3 regions of the Mesorhizobium waitakense genome follow, and region 3 is predicted to be linked to each of the others. Evidence: predicted binding sites of a transcription regulator. Region 3 holds the regulator's gene; each other region holds the start of a gene.

Region 1 (6,946 bases), on a different contig from region 3:
GCATGTCGTTGTCCCAGGGCTAATTTTGGGCGACATGCATTGACCGACCCGACCGGCCGCCGCCCAGCGTGGGAGGAGTTTTGACATGCCGCAGATCATTTTCTTCACCGTCGTTGGCGTCGCCGCCTATTTCGGCTACCGCACCTTCATCCGGGAAGCCGAGCGCGTGACCGCCAAGGTGCGGCGCACCGAAAAGCAGGCGGCCAACGGCGCCATGGGTACGCTGGTCAAGGATCCGAAGACCGGCGAGTACCGGCTGGCCAAGGACTGAGCATCATCCCGCATACGACTGACGCCGTGGACACCGAAATCGGGTCGCGCATCTGGCATGCGCACGCCAAGATCAATCTGGCGCTGCATGTCACCGGCAGGCGCCCCGACGGCTATCACCTGATCGAAAGCCTGGCGGTGTTCACGCGTTTTGGCGATCGGGTCGAGATCGCGCTCTCCGACAGCGATGATTTTGCCGTGACTGGCCGCTACGCGCAGGCCGTTCCCTTTGACGCCAGCAATCTCGTGCTCAGGGCCCGCGATGCGCTGCGAAGAGAGGCTGGGGCCAAGAAAACCCCGCCGGTCGCCATCCGGCTCGAAAAGAACCTGCCGGTTGCCTCCGGCGTCGGCGGCGGCTCGAGCGACGCGGCAGCCGTGCTGCGCGGGCTGGCGGAGACATGGGCCCTGAACATGGACAGCACCGAGCTGGCGCGGATCGGCCTTTCGCTTGGCGCCGATGTGCCGATGTGCCTGGCGGCCAAGCCGCTGGTCGCGCGTGGCATCGGAGACGAGCTGTCGATGGTGCCCGATTTTTCGGCGCTGGGGCTGGTGCTGGTCAATCCCGGAACGGCCGTCTCGACCGCCGAGGTGTTCGCAGCGCTGTCCCGTCGCGACAATGCGCCACTGCCGCCTTTACCGCGCAGCATCGATTTCCATAGCCTGCGCAACTGGCTGGAGATCACCCGCAATGATCTTGAGCCTGCGGCGCTGGCGATGCAGCCCGCCATCGGCAGAGCGCTTTCCTGGCTTAACAAGGCAGGATCGGGATTCTCCCGGATGTCCGGATCCGGCGCGACATGCTTCGGCCTGTTCGAGACCGGCAATGTCGCCAAGCGCGCCGCAGCCGACATCCGCAGCCGCCAGCCCGACTGGTTCGTCGCCGCGACGCGCAGCATGACATCGGAGGCTGACTGAGATGGCTAGGATTGACGAGAGCCGGCCTTTCATTCCGATCCGCATCGCGGTGCTGACCGTCTCGGACACACGCAGCCTCGCCGACGACAAATCCGGCCAGACACTGGCCGACCGCATCACTGAAGCCGGCCACGTCCTCGCCGCCCGCGATATCGTCACCGATGACCGCGAAAAAATCCGCGACAAGGTGCTCGGCTGGTCGCAGGATGCGGCGATCGACGTCGTCATCACCACTGGCGGCACCGGGTTCACCGGCCGCGACGTGACGCCGGAAGCGCTGGAGCCGATCTTCGAAAAGCGCATGGACGGCTTTTCGGAAGTCTTCCACCGCATCTCCTACGACAAGATCGGCACCTCGACGATCCAGAGCCGGGCGACCGGCGGCGTCGTCAACGCCACCTTCGTCTTCGTGCTGCCGGGCTCGCCCGGAGCCTGCAGGGACGCCTGGGACGGCATCCTCAAGGCGCAGCTCGACTACCGGCACATGCCCTGCAACTTCGTCGAGATCATGCCTCGCCTGGACGAGCATCTGCGGCGCGGTTGAGGCCAAACAGCAGGCAATTCAAGCGCGCGACCTCGGTTTCGCCCAGCAGAACACCGCTTGCGCCTTCGAAGTGTTATTCGCCGCGCGCTGGATGCCTGTCGAGATGAGCTGGGATCGTTCCCTTTTCAGCGGATGACCGGCTCGCCATGAAAGCGCCGGCGTGAGGGCGGCGATACGCCGAAGCCGACTTCCATCATCAGCCGCGGCGTGCGCGCCGGCACCGTGCCCATATGGAAGCCAAACGGATCCTCGACGAAGCCGAGACCGGCTTCACCGGTCAGCGTCACGGGGCTGTGCTCGCCATAGACATCCAGAACCTCTTGTGCGGGATGGCCGACCAGCAAAGTGAGCTGATGCTTGAGGCTGCGGCGCTTGTGACTGCCGCGGACATAGACATGCGGGCCGGTGTCGGCGTCGACCGGCTTGAGATAGAAGAAGAATTTCAGCATGCGCCAGTCGTCGAGGTCGAAATGATACTTGCCGAGCGAGGCAAGGTTCTTGTCGGCGTCCGAAGCCTCACCCGTCGGAAAACTCCACCAGACGCGCGTGGTGATGAGTTTTGCCTGGCCGCCGAGATAGTGCGCCGCAATATCCAGAAGCAGCGGATCGCGCTGGATGGCGAGTGCCGCCCGGCAGTCGAGGATGCGCTCGAAAAAATGTCCGCTGAGCAGTGAGCGACCCATGCGTTTCTCGGCCTCGGCATGTTCACTCGGCATGAATTCGAGACGGCGGTCGAAATTGCCGAAGCAAGGCGTTCGCTGGGCGAAACTGGCGATCTCTTCATGAATCGCCGGCGGCAGCACCAGGCCCGAAAACAGCCCGTCGGAGCGCAGCGCTTCGACCACGGCTTCGCGGTCGACGCCGGCAAACATCGTATCCCCCGAATTTTGGGCCGGACGAGCGCGTTTTGCGCCCAGCCAATGTATCCGGCGTCCCGGCATTGTGCGCGCCAGCACGAACATCGGCAGCCAGGCAGGGTTTTCGCGCAGGTCCGTCAGATAGGTCGGAATGCGCACGGCGATGCGGCGCAGCAGACTGCCGTTGCGCGCAATGGCCTCGAGACTGGCAGCGCCGGATTTGTCGGGGGTTGAAAGCTTCATCGGGTCCTCGGCTATGAGCGTGGCGCCGATGCCGCATCGGTGCTCATCACTCGGCATGACCCAAACCCAATCCACCCGTCTGAACGGGAAACTAACCTCGCGTCAGATTTTGTGCAATGCACAATGAAGAGAGCAGCCGCAAAAAAATCACTCCGGGGAGCGCTGCTTCGGCGGCGCCACCCAGATTTCGGCATCGAGCCGCTTTGCCGCGAGGCCGCGTGCGATGGCCTCGGCGCTGCCGGCCCGCTTCGACGCTGCCGCGGCCTGAAGCTTGCCGATCAGCAATCCATCGGCCAAGGCGCGGTTTCCCGAAAACACCCGGGCCAGGAACGGTGTGCGGCTGCCCCGCGCCCGCGAGAAGCGTGCCGCCATGGTCTGCCTGGCCGTGTGGGCAACGACCGCATCGATCCAGCCATCCATCAGCCGCGAGCCCGGCTCCAGGAGCAGCAGCCAGTCACCCTTGGCTTGGCGGATGCCGGCAGCGATACCGCCAGTCACGTAGTGACAGCCGGCATGCTCGGCAACACGATGCGTCTGGTCGGTGGAACCCGTGTCACAGACGATGACGTCACGCACCACGCCCTCGACCGCGCCGCCAATCAGCGAGGCGAGCGTGCGGGCGAGGCCCTCCTCGTCATTGCGGGTTTCAATCAGGACACTGAGCATCACTAGCCGAATAGCGGAAAGCCGAACGCAGCGCCAGTTTTTGCAATGCACCATAGAAAGTTCTTGCTTTGTTCTCATCGACGAAATAGGAATAATTTCATGAACAGAGCGATTCGACACAACATGGACAGTCCCTGGGAGCGGGCGAAGATGGAACAGATCGTGCGCGCCGACATTGCAGCTTTCGGAGCAGGAAGAGCCGAGATGGCCAATGCGATGATCGAGCAGAGTGGCGTGCGTGTCCGTCCGGACCGCAATCGCGGCAGGTCGGCGGGCATCAATCCATCCGGCCGCTTCGAGCCGGTCAGCCGGCATGTCTTCGATGATGGCTGGAATTCGCTGGAGGAACTGCCGCCCTTCAAGACCGAGGTGCAGGTCGAGAAGCCGCGCACCATCATCACTCGCAACGAATCGCCCGACATCTCCTTCGACCGGTCGATCAATCCCTATCGTGGTTGCGAACATGGCTGCGTCTATTGCTTTGCCCGGCCGACGCACAGTTTCATGGGCCTGTCGCCGGGTCTCGATTTCGAATCGAAGCTGTTCGCCAAGCCGGACGCGGCGCGATTGCTCGACAAGGAACTGTCGAAGGACGGCTACCAGCCGCGCACCATCGCCATCGGCACCAACACCGATCCCTACCAGCCGATCGAGAAGCAATATCGGATCATGCGTGAGATCCTCGAAGTGCTTGAAGCGCGCGGGCATCCGGTCGGCATCGTCACCAAGTCCGCTTTGGTGACGCGCGACATCGATATCCTGTCGCGCATGGCCGAGCGCGGGCTGGCCAAGGTGGCGCTGTCGGTGACGACGCTCGATCGCATGCTGGCCAGAACGATGGAGCCCCGCGCCTCGACGCCGACCAAGCGGTTGGAGGCGATCCGACAGCTTTCGGATGCCGGCATTCCGGCCTCGGTCATGGTGGCGCCGATCATCCCCGGCCTGACCGACCAGGAGATGGAACGCATCCTCGATTCGGCACGCGCCGCCGGTGCGCGCGAAGCGGGCTATGTCGTGCTGCGCCTGCCGCTGGAGGTCAGTCCGATCTTCAAGGACTGGCTGCTGCGCCACTATCCCGACCGTTACCGCCACGTGATGTCGCTGATCCGCTCGATGCGGGACGGCAAGGACTACGATTCGGAGTGGGGCAAGCGCATGAAGGGTGCTGGTCCCTACGCCTGGCAGATCGGCCGGCGCTTCGAGATCACCGCCAAGCGGCTCGGCCTCAACGTCGAACGGCGCACGCTTCGGACCGATCAGTTCGTGGCCGGCGGCAAGGACCAGGTGCAGCTGACCTTGCTTTGAAAAGACAATTCCCCGCGGCGGTTTGACCTGTCGCGGCACAGGAATCCCGTCTGGCCTGCCCCGGCCTGCAGACGGTGCCCTCCCGGTCCGGCGCCCCACCCGACCCGGAGGGACTTGCGGAGAATCGGAGCCGATGCGAACCTCGTCGCAACATGGCTCGCGCGCGTTCCGATTCTCCGCTTCTCTTTGAGATCATCGAGAAACCCGATTTCTCCTTCGAGACGAAGGCGATGGCCGATGGCCTGTGGCCGGTGGCGGGCATGGACGAGGCCGGCCGCGGTCCGCTGGCCGGGCCGGTGGTCGCGGCGGCGGTGGTGCTCGACCCCGCCAACATTCCAGACGGGCTCGACGATTCCAAACGTCTCAGCCATCTGCAACGCGAAGCGCTGTTCGTGCGAATTCTTGGCTCGGCGCTGGGCGTTTCGATGGCGTCCATCAGCGCCGAGGGCATCGACGGCAGCAACATCCTAAAGGCCAGCCTGGAAGCGATGCGCCGCGCCCTGGTCGGGCTGTCGGTCCAACCGAAACTCGCGCTCGCCGACGGGCGCGACGTGCCGCCAGGGTTGCCCTGCGTGGGGCGCGCGCTGATCAAGGGCGACCAGCGCTCGCAATCGATCGCCGCTGCCTCGATCGTCGCCAAGGTGATGCGCGACCGCATGATGTGCGGCTGCGGCAACCATCACGAGCGCTACGGGTTCGAGGTCCACATGGGGTACGCCACGGCCCGCCATCGCACGGCGATCGAAGCGCATGGGCCGGTGGCGCGGCTGCACCGCGTGTCCTTCGCGCCGTTCAGGCTTGGCGGGACGGAAGTGGCGGAAGACGAGAGCCTCGCCGGCCTGGATTGAGCGGATAGTTTTCCACAACAAAAAGCCGCCAGGTTTCCCGGGCGGCTTTGATCTTTGCTCTGTGTTACAGGCTCAGTTGAGCTTGGACTTCACATCCGCCAGCGATGCCTTGAAGAGGTCGGCGCCGGCCTTGGCGTCCATCTTGCCGGCGAGCAGCGCACGCGCAGCCTCGACGGCGATGTCGACGGCGCTGGCGCGGACTTCGCTGATGGCGTCTCGCTCGGCCTGACCGATCTTCTGTTCGGCAAGCGCGGTGCGCCTGGCGACATAGTCCTCGGTCTTCTTGTGCGCTTCCGCAGCGAGCATGTCGGCTTCGCGCTTGGCGGCCGCAACGATGTCGGCGGCCTCCTGCTCGGCTTCCTTGCGCTTGCGCTGGTACTGGCCGAGCAGCTGCTGGGCCTCCTCGCGCAACCGGCGCGCTTCATCCAGCTCGTTGCTGATCCTGGCGGCGCGGGCGTCGAGCGCCTTGGCGATCATGCCAGGCACCTTGATGTAAACGGCAACGCCGAGGAAGATGATGAGGGCTATCGTTGCCCAGAGCGTCGCGAGAGATGTGTAATCCATGATGCGCTCCTCACCGGGCCACGGATTTGACCGCGGCCGCGATCTCGGCCTTGCTGGCCTTGCCGCCGACCAGTGCCTCGACGATCGCCGAAGCGGTGTCCTCGGCAATGCTGCCGACTTCCTTCATGGCATTGGCCTTGATGGAAGAAATGCGGGCTTCGGCCTCGCCAAGCTTCTCGTCGAGGGCCGCCTCGACCTTCTTGCGTGCGGTCTCGGCTTCGGCCTTGGCCGCATCGCCGGCCTGCTGGCCGATCGCGTTGGCCTTGGTCTTGGCTTCCGCCAGTTCCTGCTCGTAGGCAGCAACGGCAGCGTCGGCCTCGCCCTTCAACTTGCTCGCCTGGTCGAGGTCCTGGGTGATCCGGTCGTTGCGGACCTCGATGATGCCCCCGACGCGCGGCATCACAACCCGCTTCAGGAAGAGGTAGAACAGCCCGAAAGTGATCGCCAGCCACAGAAGCTGCGACGGGAACGTCGCAGGATCGAATGGTGGAAACGTGCCGTGCGCTTCGGCAGGCACGCTGGTGCCGGAATGCGTGTCGCCTTCCGTCGCAGCGTGGCTGGTGTCGGCTGCAGGTGCGGACTCTTGCGCGAAGGCAGATGTCACGAACATGGACTATCCCCGAAATTCAAGCCTGCCGCTCGCGCGGCCGGCCTGTCCAATCTTCCCAACGCTTAGCTCAGCCGAACAGGGCCAGAAGCGCGATGAGAAGCGAGAAAATGCCCAGAGCTTCGGT
Region 2 (6,946 bases), on a different contig from region 3:
ACGGTTTCAGCCAAACGATCAATGGCCTCGGTAACGCCGAAACGGCTCTGAACAGAGATGAGGCCGTTGTTCATTCCGCCGCCCCTAGGGCAGGCTCTGTTTGCCATTCCTCGAATTCGACAAGCACGTGCTTCGCCACGACCTTGCCTTCGACGCCGAAGGACGAATCCCACAGAACGCAGTAGCCTTCCGCCACCTTCGTGATGACCAAGTACCCAACAATGCCAATCAGGTTGAAATTGGCTAGCGTGACTTCGCTCACGTCTTCCAACGCCAGGGTGATGAGCACATGACGATCGAGGATGTAATACCCTTGGTCATCGGTTCTGTCCGTCATCCGGAAAGCATGAAACCTAAGCCGTCCCGAGCGCTTCGAAGACAGCTCGATCTCAAGCAACTCTGCATCGTGAAAACCTGGAACGAATCCGAACCACTCGATCAGTGCCGGACCGCCTTGCACATCCGCAAGGGCATTGGCCTCCGTGCGGATGTCGTTGTGCATCATCACCGGCAACAGGTTACTCCGCCGCTTCGCGCTTGCCTCCGGGGCGCCGCTCCAGGAGCTCCTTGAGGAACTGGCCGGTGTAGCTGCGCTTTTCCCGCACGATCGCTTCCGGGGTGCCGGAGGCGACCAGTTCGCCACCGCCGTCGCCGCCTTCGGGGCCGAGGTCGAGCACCCAGTCGGCGGTCTTTATCACCTCGAGATTGTGCTCGATGACCACCACCGTGTTGCCCTGGTCGACCAGCTCGTGCAGCACTTCCAGGAGCTTGGCGACATCGTGGAAATGCAGACCGGTGGTCGGCTCGTCCAGGATATAGAGCGTCTTGCCGGTTGCCTTGCGCGACAGTTCCTTGGCGAGCTTGATGCGCTGCGCCTCGCCGCCGGACAGCGTCGTCGCCTGCTGGCCGATATGGATATAGCCGAGGCCGACCTGCTTCAGCGTATCGAGCTTGTCGCGCACGCCGGGCACGGCGGCGAAGAAATCGACGCCTTCCTCGACCGTCATGTCGAGCACGTCGGCGATCGACTTGCCCTTGAACAGCACGTCGAGAGTCTCGCGGTTGTAGCGCTTGCCATGGCAGACGTCGCAGGTGACATAGACGTCGGGCAAAAAGTGCATCTCGATCTTGATGACGCCGTCGCCTTGGCACGCCTCGCAGCGGCCGCCCTTGACGTTGAAGGAGAAGCGGCCGGGTTGGTAGCCGCGCGCCTTCGCTTCCGGCAGCCCGGCGAACCAGTCGCGGATCGGCGTGAAGGCACCGGTGTAGGTGGCGGGGTTGGAACGCGGTGTGCGCCCAATCGGCGACTGGTCGATGTCGATGACCTTGTCGAGAAATTCGAGGCCCTCGATGCGGTCGTGGTCGGCCGGATGCTCGCGCGAACCCATGATGCGGCGCGACGCCGCCTTGAACAGCGTCTCGATCAGGAAGGTCGACTTGCCGCCGCCCGACACGCCGGTGACGGCGGTGAAGGTGCCGAGCGGGATTTCGGCGGTGACGTTCTTCAGATTGTTGCCGCGCGCGCCGACGATCTTCAGCCGCCGGTTTTTCTTCGCTTCGCGCCGTACGCCGGGCGTCGCCACTTCGAGCGCGCCCGACAAATATTTGCCGGTGATCGAACTGGGATTGGCCATCACCTGCTGCGGCGTGCCCTGGGCGATGATCTCGCCGCCGTGGATGCCGGCGGCAGGGCCCATGTCGACGACATAGTCAGCATGCAGGATGGCGTCCTCGTCATGCTCGACGACAATCACCGTGTTGCCGATGTCGCGCAGGTGCTTCAGCGTGTCGAGCAGGCGTGCGTTGTCGCGCTGGTGCAGGCCGATCGACGGCTCGTCCAGAACATAGAGCACGCCGGTGAGACCGGAACCAATCTGCGAAGCCAGGCGAATGCGCTGGCTCTCGCCACCCGACAGCGTGCCGGAATTCCGCGACAGCGTCAGGTAGTCGAGCCCGACATCGTTGAGGAAGCGCAGCCGCTCGCGGATCTCCTTCAAGACGCGCACGGCGATCTCGTTCTGCTTGTCGTTGAGCGAGGCTGGCAGGTCGGTGAACCACTTGTCGGCGTTGCGGATCGACTGTTCGGTGACTTCGCCGATATGCTTGCCGGCGATCTTCACGGCCAGTGACTCGGGCTTGAGCCGATAGCCCTTGCAGACCGGGCAAGGCGTCGCCGACATGAAGCGCTCGATCTCCTCGCGCATCCAGGCGGATTCGGTTTCTTTCCAGCGGCGCTCGAGATTGGGGATGACGCCTTCAAAAGTCTTGGTGGTCTTGTAGGAGCGCAGGCCGTCATCATACTGGAAGGTGATCTCGCGTTCGCCGGTGCCGCGCAGGATGGCCTCCTGGGCTTCCGCGCTCAAATCCCTGAACTTGTCGCCGAGCTTGAAATTGTAGGCCTTGCCCAGCGCTTCAAGCGTCTGCGCGTAATAGGGCGAGGTCGATTTCGCCCACGGGCTGACCGCACCGTCGCGCAGCGACACGTTCTCGTCGGGCACGACGAGGTTGGGGTCGATGGCGCGCTGGCTGCCGAGACCGTCGCAGGTCGGGCAGGCGCCAAACGGATTGTTGAAGGAGAAAAGACGTGGCTCGATTTCCGGAATGGTGAAGCCGGAGACCGGACAGGCGAACTTTTCCGAGAACAGGATGCGCTCGTGCGTCTCGTTCTTGGACTTGTTGACCGAATCCTCGCCGGTCTGGCTGGCGTCGAGCGGCTTGTCGGCGAATTCGGCGACCGCCAGCCCATCGGCGAGCCTCAGTGCCGTCTCGATGGAATCGGCTAGCCGGGTGGCGAGATCCCCACGCACGACGATGCGGTCGACGACGACGTCGAGGTCATGCTTGTACTTCTTGTCCAGCGCCGGCACGTCGGCGATTTCATAGAAGACCCCGTCGACCTTGACGCGCTGAAAGCCCTTCTTCTGCAGTTCCAGCAATTCCTTGCGGTACTCGCCTTTGCGGCCGCGCACCATCGGCGCCAGGATAAACAGGCGGGTGCCTTCCTCGACCGCCAGCACACGGTCGACCATCTGTGACACTGTCTGGCTTTCGATCGGCAGGCCGGTGGCCGGCGAATAGGGGATGCCGACGCGCGCGAACAGAAGCCGCATGTAGTCGTATATTTCGGTGACGGTGCCGACGGTCGAACGCGGGTTCTTCGAGGTCGTCTTCTGCTCGATCGAGATGGCCGGCGACAGGCCGTCGATCTGGTCGACGTCCGGCTTCTGCATCATTTCGAGGAATTGCCGCGCATAGGCCGACAGGCTCTCGACATAGCGACGCTGGCCTTCGGCGTAGATGGTGTCGAAGGCAAGCGACGATTTGCCGGACCCGGACAGGCCGGTCATGACGATCAGGCTGTCACGCGGCAGGTCGAGGTCGACATTCTTCAAATTGTGTTCGCGCGCCCCGCGAATGGAAAGATATTTATGGTCGGCCATCGCCGGTCGCCGCCTCAGAATCTGGAATTTCCTGGAATGGCGGGTTTTCCCGGCCATCCCCTATGTAGGTAATTTTGCCGCCACGTCGAGAGACGCCACAATTCCCGACAAAAGCGTTTAACCGTCTTTCGCGTGAACGGGCAAGCGCAAAGAACAAAGGCCGAACACGCTCCTGACAAAGCTGTGCAAAAACTGACTTGTACGTAACCTCCCGGCGATCACGTTTTTCGGTAACCGGCTATTGATGGTTGACGCCACCGACTCAGGGGAGCAGACTTCATTAGTCAACGAAGCCGGCCGTCTTTCGATGGCCTCGCCGCCCAGAGGCGGCCTGCGAGACGCCGCAGGCAGTTGCGATTTGCGCTTCGGGACGACACGTCGCAACGGACAATGGAGTGGAGCATGACGCCACCGGACAGTCCCTTGAGGCTCCACGTGTCGCTGGAGCCGTGGCAGGCATAAGTGCCAGGGTTTAGCGTTTGCGCCACCCGACAAACCGTGACCTGCCATATCCCACAAAAATCAGAGACGGCTAGTCGGATCGTCGGCTGAATGCCGCGAAGCATCCGAAATCAAACGCCGGCAGTACACTCCCGGCAAAATTGGATTTGAGATCCAAAAAGGCCCCAGCCGTTTGCGCAAAGCACGGCGGGGCCGTTTTCATGCGCGGCTTGCTTTGTCGACCATAGGCGCGGCGCACGACGCAGACAGATCGTGCACTCAGTGGCGCGGCAGCCCGGTGGCGCCAGCGCCGACATCAACGATGATGCTGCCGGAAATCCTGACATCCGTGTCGCCGATCTTGAACTGGCCGTTCCCATTGCTGGGGGATGCGTCGTCGGGTTCGGGCTGCGGAGCCGGCTTGGCGATGCGATAGTCGCCGGTCACGCCGGGCAGGGCGCCTTTCCGCGCCGCTGGCGAGCTGTCGTCGGCAAGGGCCGTGCCGCTCATGGAGCCGGCAAGAGCGACCACGACAACGGCGATGACGCGATGCAATATTCTGGACGGATGAGTGTCGGTCATCGCCCAGTTATAGTGACGTGTCGACGAGGCGACCAGACCGGCGTCGTCAAACCTTCGACAGCCGGCGACGCGCTTCAGCCTCACGCGGCCTGTTTGCGCGTATCGAAAACATGGTCGACAAGACCCCAGGCCTGAGCCTCGCGAGCCGTCATGAAGTGGTCGCGGTCCAGCGTGCGCTCGACCTCTTCATAGGTGCGGCCGCAATGCTGCGCATAGAGTTCGGCCATATGCCGCTTTGTCTGGCCGATGCGCTCGGCATGGCGCTGGATGTCGGAGGCCTGACCCTGGATTCCACCCAGCGGCTGATGCAGCAGGATCGTGGCGTTCGGCAGCGAGATGCGACGCCCGGCCGTACCCGCCATCAACAGAAACGAGGCCATCGAAGCGGCAAAGCCCATACACACTGTCGAAACCGGGCAGCTTATGTATTGCATGGTGTCGTAGATGGCGAAGCCGCTGGTCACCACGCCGCCAGGCGAGTTGATGTAGAGCGAAATCTCCTTGTCGGGATTGTCCGATTCCAGCGACAGCAGCTGCGCGCAGACCAGCGCCGAGATGTCGTCGTTGATTTCACCGTTGATGAAGATGATGCGCTCGCGCAGAAGGCGCGAAAAAATGTCGAAGGCGCGTTCGCCGCGGCTCGATTGCTCGATCACCATCGGAACCAGATTGGCAAGACCGCTCATTGTTTCGTCTCCGTCCGTTTCGTTTTTCAGGCCGCGCGCAGCAGCAGCAAAGGCGTGTTCGCCGCGACCGGCCATCTTGAATTACGCGACCCCAACGAAAGCCTGCAGCCGGGGCCGGCCATGGCAACAGCGGGCATTGCCGTTCGGGCAAAACCGTCATGGACGATGCGCAGATGCGTGCCGCCGGAGACGGTGCGGGCGAGTGTGAAGGTGACAATGCTGTCGAGCGGGCAGTCGAGCCGATCCTGCCGCCCGGCATCGCCTGGCTGCGGCCGCTCGCGCCAGGAATAGCGCAGCAGCCGTTCGGGCTCGGCGTCGAGAACTTCGCATTCGATCGCCGCCTCTGGCCCGGCGAAGGCAAAACGGCTGCCGGTCTCAGGGCTGATGTCGTTCGGCATCATCCATGCGGCGAGCAACTCCGGCACGGTCAGCGCCCGCCACACCTTTTCCGGCGGCTCCGGCAGGTCGCACTCAAACTCGATCGCGTCAGGCGCGGTGTTGGTGTCCGCGTGGCTTTGGTCTGTCATTGATCCCATGCTCTTCATTGATCCATGTCCTTCAAAACCGCCTTCAGCCTTTCGATGCGCTCCGGCCAGAAGGTCCGGTAGCGTTCGATCCAGGAGAGCAAGGGGGCAAGCCCTTGCGGATCGGCGCGATAATAGGCGTTGCGGCCCGCTCGCCGCTCGACCACCAGGCCGGCGCTGCGCAACACCGCCAGATGCTGGGAGACCGCGGGTTGCGACACCGTCATGCCGCTGCGCAATTCCGAGACGCTCATTTCGCCAGCGGCAAGCTGCTCAAAGACGGCGCGGCGCGTCGGGTCGGCAAGGGCGCGGAAAATCTCTGCTTCGATCATGACGAAAGCATAAGTCGATACTTATTGATTTGGCAAGCGCTGTTTTTACGAGCTTGTCGGAAGCCAGCGCCTCACCACCCCGGCAGGTCCATCAAACGTCGCCTCGAAGATTGGCGACGCAAGCACAGCGTGGATGTGAAGCGTTCCGGTGCCGACGTTCTTGAACCCGTGTTTCCTGTTCGCGGGAACAACGAGAGACTGGCCCGAGGTCAGGACGTTGTGCTCATCGTCGATCCACATCTCGGCCCTGCCGGCGATAACGGTCAGCACTTCCTCGACGGGATGCCAATGCGTTGGGGCGCCGACCGTGGGCGCGACCCATTGCTCGAATATGCAAAGTTGCGATGCACCGTTGCTGGCCGACACATGCATACGCGTTCCCACACCTGCTCGCCATTGCTCGCGCGGCTGGTCCTCATGTGTGACGGAGTTCATTTGATTACCCCCGACCCATTCCCGATTTCATGGAAATTTCGGACCGGAACACTACATCTTGCTGACAAACATTGACAGAACGCCACGGGCGTCATAGAACGAAAAGGGAACAAAAACCTTGTGGGAAAAGCCAGCCATAGCAGGCGGCGATGGTCTGCAGCCTGTAAGGTGCTGCGACAAAAATTTGTTTCGGATGAGCGCGGAGAAATATCATGGCGGGTAGCGTCAACAAGGTCATTCTGGTCGGCAACCTCGGTGCAGATCCGGAAATCCGTCGCCTGAACTCGGGCGAGCCGGTCGTCAACATCCGCATTGCGACGTCAGAAAGCTGGCGCGACAAGAATTCTGGCGAGCGCAAGGAAAAGACCGAGTGGCACAACGTCGTCATCTTCAACGATCAGCTTGCCAAGGTGGCCGAGCAGTATCTGAAGAAGGGCATGAAGGTCTATGTCGAGGGCCAGTTGCAGACGCGCAAATGGCAGGACCAGACCGGCAACGACAAGTAC
Region 3 (6,946 bases):
CGCATCTTCGAGCAGTTGAACAACGCCTGGGACGTGCTGCGGACGATGACACCCAGCGAATACACCGAGTTCCGCGACGCGCTCGGCCAGTCCTCGGGTTTCCAGTCCTGGCAGTATCGCGCCATCGAGTTCATGGCCGGCAACCGCAACCTCGCCATGCTCGGCCCGCACAAGCACCGGCCGGACCTCAGCGGGAAACTTGATGCGATCCTGGCCGAACCGTCGCTCTACGACGAAGCGCTGCTGCTGCTCGCCCGCAACGGATTCGACATCGGTGCCGACGCCAACCGTATCGACTGGCGTGAGACGCGCACGGAGAATGAAGCGGTCCTGGTCGCCTGGCAGGCAGTCTACCGCGACCCGCAGCGCTACTGGATGTTCTACGAGCTGGCTGAAAAACTGGTCGACTTCGAGGATTATTTCCGCCGCTGGCGCTTCAATCATGTGACCACGGTCGAACGCATCATCGGCCTGAAGCGCGGCACCGGCGGCACGTCGGGTGCGTCCTACCTGAAGAAGATGCTCGAGGTCGTCCTGTTTCCGGAGCTCTGGACAGTTCGCACCCGGCTCTGATCTGTTTCCGCTTTGCGTATGTCGTTGACCCAAAACCGCTACACATTTTTGGGCGACGTACTCTCACGTGACTGCAGTCTTGACCGCAAAGCGCGCATCCTGCCAGGCACCCGTGCGCAGGATATCTTCCAGCACCTCGACCGCCTGCCAGACATCCTTGTAGCCGACATAGAGCGGCGTGAAGCCGAAGCGGATAGTCGAAGGCGCGCGGAAATCGCCGATCACGCCGCGCTCGATCAAGGCCCGCATCACCTGGTAGCCGCTGGGGTGGATGAATGACACCTGACTGCCGCGCTCGTTGCCGTTGCGCGGACTTTCAAGCTCGAGCCCGTAGGCGCCACACCTTGCTTCGACCAGCTGGATGAACAGATCGGTCAGCGCGATGCTCTTTTGGCGCACCGCCGCCATGTCGACGTCGTTCCAGAGGTCCAGGGCGCCCTTGAGCGCCCGCATCGACAACACCGGCTGCGTGCCGCACAAGAACCGGCGGATGCCGATGCCGGCGGCATAGCCCTGTTCGAAGGCGAACGGCCGCGCATGCCCCCACCAGCCGCTGAGCGGCTGATAGACATCACCATGGTGCCGCTTTGCAGCATAGATGAAGGCTGGCGAACCCGGGCCGCCATTGAGGTACTTGTAGGTGCAGCCGATGGCGAAATCAGCATTGGCGCCGTCGAGTTCGACTGGCAGCGCACCGGCGGTGTGGCAGAGATCCCAGACGATCAGCGCACCGGCCTGATGGGCCCTGCGCGTCAGCGCCGCCATGTCGCGCAACTGGCCGGATTTGTAGTTGACGTGGTTGACCAGGATAACGGCGACGCGCTCGTCGATCAGGTCCTCGATATCAGGCGCATCGACGCCCTCGAGCCGCAGGACCGTACCCGGCCGCGTCGAAGCAACGCCCTCGGCCATATAGAGATCGGTCGGGAAGCTGTCGCCCTCGGCGACGATGACCGACCGATTCGGCCGCATTGCGAGCGCCGCATGTAGCACCTTGTAGATGTTGATCGACGTCGTATCGCAGACCACAGTTTGGCCGGCCGCGGCGCCGATCAGGCGTCCGAGTTGGTCGCCGAGCTCGACCGGCATGTCGAACCAGCCGGCGGTGTTCCAGGCACGGATGAGGTCCTGCGCCCATTCCTGTGTCGCGGCCTTGTTCAGTTCGTCGAAGACGGCGGGTGAAGCCGCACCAAGCGAATTGCCGTCGAGGTAGATCACCCCTTGCGGCAAGACGAAACGATCGCGCATGGCGCGTAGCGGGTCCGCGGCATCCATCACCTCGATTTCAGCGAGATCGGGAGTTGCATTCATGGTCGACTTATCCCCGCGCATGAGCGTGCTCAGATGAACATATCAGGTGAAACCGTTGGCGATCATGGGCAAGTCCCTTGGGAGTTGTCAAACATTATATATAATTTACGCAATGAAAGGATTTCATATATAATCACCCGACCAAGCGGTACGGATGGACGGCTATGCTGGACGACGAGCACTTCTCGAAGACAGAAGCAGCCTACAGGCTGCTGCGCCGCGATATCCTCACCACCCGTTTGAAGCCCGGCGCACCGCTCAAGCTCAGCGCGTTGCGCAACAGCTACGGCATCGGCTGGACACCGCTGCGCGAGGCACTCTCGCGGTTGGAGGCCGAGCGCCTGGTGACCGCCATCAGCAATCGCGGCTTTGCCGTCGCTCCGGTCTCGCGCAACGAGTTGGAAGATCTGTCACGCGCCAGATTGGTGGTTGAACTGCCTCTGCTCCAGGAATCGATGGAGAAAGGCGGCCGTGAATGGGAGGACGCCGTCGTTGCCGCCCATTACCGGCTGTCGCGCAGCAGGACCGCGGTCGACGACCCGTCCGACGAAGTGGTCGACGAATGGGATGAAAAGCACGAGGCTTTCCACGCGGCACTGCTCAGCGCGGCGGCGTCCCCCTGGCTGCTGACCTTCCACTCCACGATCGCGGATCAGTTTCGTCGCCATCACCGCTTTCTTGGCCTGGCGCCAACCTTGCGGGCGGCCGCCGGTCTCCAGCATGGCTACGAAGAGGCCATGGAGGCGTTGCGCCAGGCCGTCGCGATCGAACATCATACCGCGCTCATGGAAGCGGCGCTGGATCGCGACATCGAGCGCGCGAAAACCCTGATGGTTGCCCACATCGGCTACACGCTGCATGTCTATGTCCATGCCGGCGGCGGCATCACAAACAAGCGGTAATGCGACGAGGAACAAGGCAAAGGCGAAATGGGCAATTTCCTCCCGCCAAAGTTGGCATTTTGGTTCCCTTTCGTTCACGGGAGCCACGACCGGTGAAGTGAACCGAGCCCTCTTGTCGAGCTCCAGCGTTAGCCGAGGCCAAGCCCGACACAGGGTGGGCCACAGGCCATTAACCATAGCAATTTCAATCCAACAAGCGCTCGGCGGTGGCAGGCAAGCGTCGATGCGACCCACTGCCGGGGCGCCGAATAATTTCAGCCGCCTTAACAAGTTCATTAAACTTTAAACGGTTGCGGAACACAACTGGAACAGATAGTGTTTGTTCTGGGTTTGTTTTTCCGATTCTGGTTTTGGGTAACCTGGGGGCTGCCATGCTGACGCGCAAACAACACGAACTGCTGATGTTCATTCATGAACGGCTCAAGGAAAGCGGCATTCCGCCATCCTTCGACGAGATGAAGGAAGCGCTCGACCTTGCCTCCAAATCCGGCATCCACCGGCTGATCACGGCGCTGGAGGAGCGCGGCTTCATTCGCCGCCTGCCCAATCGGGCGCGCGCGTTGGAAGTGCTGCGGCTACCGGATTCGATCGCGCCAGGCCTCAACGCGGCAAAGAAGTTCTCGCCAAGCGTCATCCAGGGCAGCCTCGGTCAAGGCGGCCTTGGCCGGCAACTCAAGCCTGCGTCTTCGCGGATGCCTTCGGCCGGCAATGACGACGACGTGGTTTCCGCCGTGTCGATCCCGGTCATGGGACGCATCGCGGCCGGTGTGCCGATCGACGCCATCCAGCACCAGACGCATTCGATCTCGGTGCCGCCGGACATGATCATGGGCGGCGAACACTATGCCCTGGAGGTCAAGGGCGACTCGATGATCGAGGCCGGCATCTTCGACGGCGATACCGTCATCATCCGCAACGCCGATACAGCCAGCCCGGGTGAGATCATTGTGGCGCTGGTGGATGAAGAGGAAGCGACGCTGAAGCGGTTCCGCCGCAAGGGTGCCTCGATTGCTCTCGAAGCCGCCAACCCGGCCTATGAAACCCGCATTTTCGGACCGGACAGGGTCAAGGTGCAAGGCAAGCTCGTCGGGCTGATCAGGCGCTACTGAGCAGGGCTTGCGACCGGCTTTTCGGGTTTGCGGTAGGGTGGCAGGCCCCTCGCCTCGCGCGAAAACTTGCGCTGCGTGTGCCAGGGCCGGTATGGGCTGTCCACCGCGAAGCTGATCGTCGCAGGCGTGATCGCCGATTGGCGATCGAAGAAGACGGCCGCGCTACCCTTGCGGGCCAGTTGTCGCTTGGTGATGACGAGCACCAGCGGATTGTGACAGGGGTCATAGGCCGTGGCGTCATTGATGACGATCAGGTCGGCGAAGCCGCAGGCCATCCAGGCGTCCTTTCGGTCTTCGACATGCGCGATGATCGCACCAGACGGATGCTTGGCGAGACAAATGCCTGATGTGCAATAGAAAGGCGCGCCCGACGGCAGCTCGGCGGCATCGGCTATCTCGAATTGCCCGTCTCCTTTGCTGAACACCTCCGGCATGACGATGGTTTCGGATGTCAGCGCGCGTTTCCAGTTGTCGACCGTGAATTCGTTCGGGCGTGCCCGGCTGACGGCGAGTTCGCCACCCCCGATCGGCAGCGCAACCAGCCGGGCGTCCTCCGAGATCAGCACGTCCGGTGCGCGCGTGTCCGAGACGGTCAACAGGCCGGCAAGCGCGAACGGAAGGGCTGCGAGCCGTAGCCATGTCGTGGCCATCGTCGCGATGACCAAGGCAATCGCCACCAGCAGGACGGACTGCTGCGAAATCAAACCGACCGCGTCGACCGGCGAGCGCTCGGAAATCCATCCGGACATAGCGATCATCACCGTCAGGCCTTTGCCCATCACGTAAAGAAAGGGACCATCTGCGCCAAAGGGCATCGCCAGTGCACTGAGGACGGCGAAAGGCATCACAACCAACGAGACGATTGGCATGATGGCGAGATTGGCGAACAGGCTGAGCGGCGACACCCGCTGAAAATGCCAGATGGCAAACAGCGCCGTGGCAGAGCCGGCGATGATGGAGGTCATGGCAAGGCCGCCCATCGCCGACAGGAATTTTCTGGTGAGAAAGTCAGGCAGAGATCGCCGTGGCGGCGGCGGTTTCGTTTTCGCCGCACGATGATCAGACCAGCCGGCATAGGCACCGACCAGCGCCGAGGTCGCCGCGAACGACATCTGGAAACTTGGGCCGACCACTTCATGCGGCGACACCGCAATGACCGCGATCGCCGAGATCGCCAGGTTGCGCATGGTCAGCGCCGCCCGATCAAACAGCACGGCAATCAGCATCACGGCCAGCATGATGAAGCTGCGCTCGGCGGCAACGACGATGCCTGAGATCACGAGATAGGCGGCGATCGAGACAAGTGCGGCGGCGGCCGCGTATTTCTTGACCGGTCTGCGCGCGGAAAAGTCAGGAAACAGGGCGAAGGCGCTGCGCATCAGCATCATGATGGTGCCGGCCACCAGCGCCATGTGCAGCCCTGAAATGGAGATGACGTGGTAGATGCCGGTGCGCCGCATCGCTTCGTTGATCTCATCGGGAATGCCGGCGCGCACGCCGACGATCAGCGCCGCGGCGATCTCGCCTTCGGCGCCACCGACACTGCCCCTGATATGGTCGGCGATGGCTTCGCGGGCATTTTCTATCCCCGAGGCAAGGCGGGCCGAAGGCGGCATGTCGTCGTCATTGCCGGCGACAAGCTTCGGATTGCTGAGGAAAAACCCGCTGCCGCCGATGCCGGCGAAATAGCTGTCGAAGGAGAAGTCGTAGCTGTCCGGCCGCACCGGGCCGGTGGGCGGCAACAGCTTGGCGTAGCCGGTGACCAGGGAGCCTGCGGTTATCTCTGCCGGGATCTTTCGTGCCGAAAGCCGAACCCGCTCTGGTGCATAGCGCAATTTCGGCCTGGCGGTCGACGTCACGTCGATGGTCAGCCGGATGCGGCCGGTCTCCATTCGGTCAAGCGAGACGACGCGGCCGGTCACTTGAGTCGAGATTTCCGAACCCAGCATCTGCGTTCCCGCCCGCCATGTCTCGACCTTGCCGGCGAGCAGGCCGAGCGTGCACAGCAGCGCAGCCATGAAACACAGATGGGTTTTCGGCCTGGAACGCGAGACGAACGCGCAGAGCCCCGTCAGAACGACGACCGCGACAGGCTTTGCAAAATCTGGTTCCACCGTCAGCGAAAAATAGCCGATCGCTCCGATCGCCAGGCAGACCGGCACCAGCAGGAAGGCTACGCCTCGATCAAGCTCCAGGCCCGCTGCCGTGGCCACGCTGTGCCGCAGCCGAGGCAGCGATATCCGGCCGATTTGCCGGCGCACGCGCACGATCCTGCCGGCTTCGGCAACAGGGACGGGGACGGAGACATCCGCTTGCAACGGCGGGTTGCCGGGGTCCGGCAACATGGGTGATGGCGGTGGCAACGTAGTCGGCAGCGGCATCGCAAACAGGGACCGTTCGCTGACGCCAATAGCGGCGTCCTCGCCCTGATCCGAGCCCCGGCCCCGTCCAGCCATCGGGTCTGCCCCTTGCGCCCTCGACACCCTATGCTACATGAACGCGCAATGCGCGAAAGTCCATGCAACCACACCCCGCTTCAGATGGTTTCCGAGAGTTTCATGTCCGACAAGGTCGTCACCCGTTTTGCCCCCTCGCCCACCGGTTACCTGCACATAGGCGGCGCGCGCACGGCGCTGTTCAACTGGCTGTACGCAAAGCACACTGACGGCACGATGCTGCTGCGCATCGAGGACACCGATCGCGAGCGCTCCAACGATGCCGCGACCGCAGCCATTCTCGACGGGCTTTCCTGGCTCGGCCTCTCCTGGGATGGCGAGGCCGTCTCGCAGTTCGAGCGCGCGCCGCGTCATCGCGAGGTGGCCGAGGAGCTCGTGCGCATGGGCAAGGCCTACTACAGCTATGAGACGCCTGCCGAGCTCGAGGCAATGCGCGAGGCAGCACGCGCCAAGGGCCTGCCGCCCCGCTATGACGGCCGCTGGCGTGACCGGGACCCCTCCCAGGCGCCCGCAGGCGCCAAGGGCGCCATCCGCATCAAGGCGCCGACCGCGGGCGAGACGGTGGTGCACGACCGTGTCCAGGGCGAGGTGCGCT

The links. Region 3 encodes LexA, which represses DNA repair genes until DNA is damaged. Its sites were predicted from a motif close to TGTTCNNNNTGTGTTCNG; they were not measured.
Region 1: AC07FD_RS03775 (PA0069 family radical SAM protein) is a predicted target of LexA. The motif match lies at 3,554-3,571, and genes of this name have one in related genera.
Region 2: uvrA (excinuclease ABC subunit UvrA) is a predicted target of LexA. The motif match lies at 3,590-3,607, and genes of this name have one in related genera.

What each region holds. Positions count from the first base shown of each region.
Region 1 covers NZ_JBWKME010000016.1:248,305-255,250, forward strand. Annotated here, with positions in the region: gene AC07FD_RS03750 (membrane protein) at 86-271, shown strand; gene AC07FD_RS03755 (4-(cytidine 5'-diphospho)-2-C-methyl-D-erythritol kinase) at 298-1,185, shown strand; gene moaB (molybdenum cofactor biosynthesis protein B) at 1,187-1,729, shown strand; gene AC07FD_RS03765 (hypothetical protein) at 1,855-2,829, opposite strand; gene AC07FD_RS03770 (glycosyltransferase) at 2,977-3,495, opposite strand; gene AC07FD_RS03775 (PA0069 family radical SAM protein) at 3,646-4,800, shown strand; gene AC07FD_RS03780 (ribonuclease HII) at 4,953-5,648, shown strand; gene AC07FD_RS03785 (F0F1 ATP synthase subunit B) at 5,721-6,212, opposite strand; gene AC07FD_RS03790 (F0F1 ATP synthase subunit B) at 6,223-6,822, opposite strand; gene AC07FD_RS03795 (F0F1 ATP synthase subunit C) at 6,890-6,946, opposite strand, start outside.
Region 2 covers NZ_JBWKME010000013.1:237,221-244,166, forward strand. Annotated here, with positions in the region: gene AC07FD_RS02400 (DUF302 domain-containing protein) at 1-74, opposite strand, end outside; gene AC07FD_RS02405 (hypothetical protein) at 71-514, opposite strand; gene uvrA (excinuclease ABC subunit UvrA) at 519-3,440, opposite strand; gene AC07FD_RS02415 (hypothetical protein) at 4,161-4,547, opposite strand; gene AC07FD_RS02420 (ATP-dependent Clp protease proteolytic subunit) at 4,544-5,149, opposite strand; gene AC07FD_RS02425 (SRPBCC family protein) at 5,176-5,676, opposite strand; gene AC07FD_RS02430 (ArsR/SmtB family transcription factor) at 5,691-6,005, opposite strand; gene AC07FD_RS02435 (cupin domain-containing protein) at 6,051-6,377, opposite strand; gene AC07FD_RS02440 (single-stranded DNA-binding protein) at 6,653-6,946, shown strand, end outside.
Region 3 covers NZ_JBWKME010000162.1:9,472-16,417, forward strand. Annotated here, with positions in the region: gene kynA (tryptophan 2,3-dioxygenase) at 1-573, shown strand, start outside; gene kynU (kynureninase) at 637-1,884, opposite strand; gene AC07FD_RS30755 (GntR family transcriptional regulator) at 2,049-2,786, shown strand; gene lexA (transcriptional repressor LexA) at 3,158-3,895, shown strand; gene AC07FD_RS30765 (ComEC/Rec2 family competence protein) at 3,889-6,351, opposite strand; gene gltX (glutamate--tRNA ligase) at 6,454-6,946, shown strand, end outside.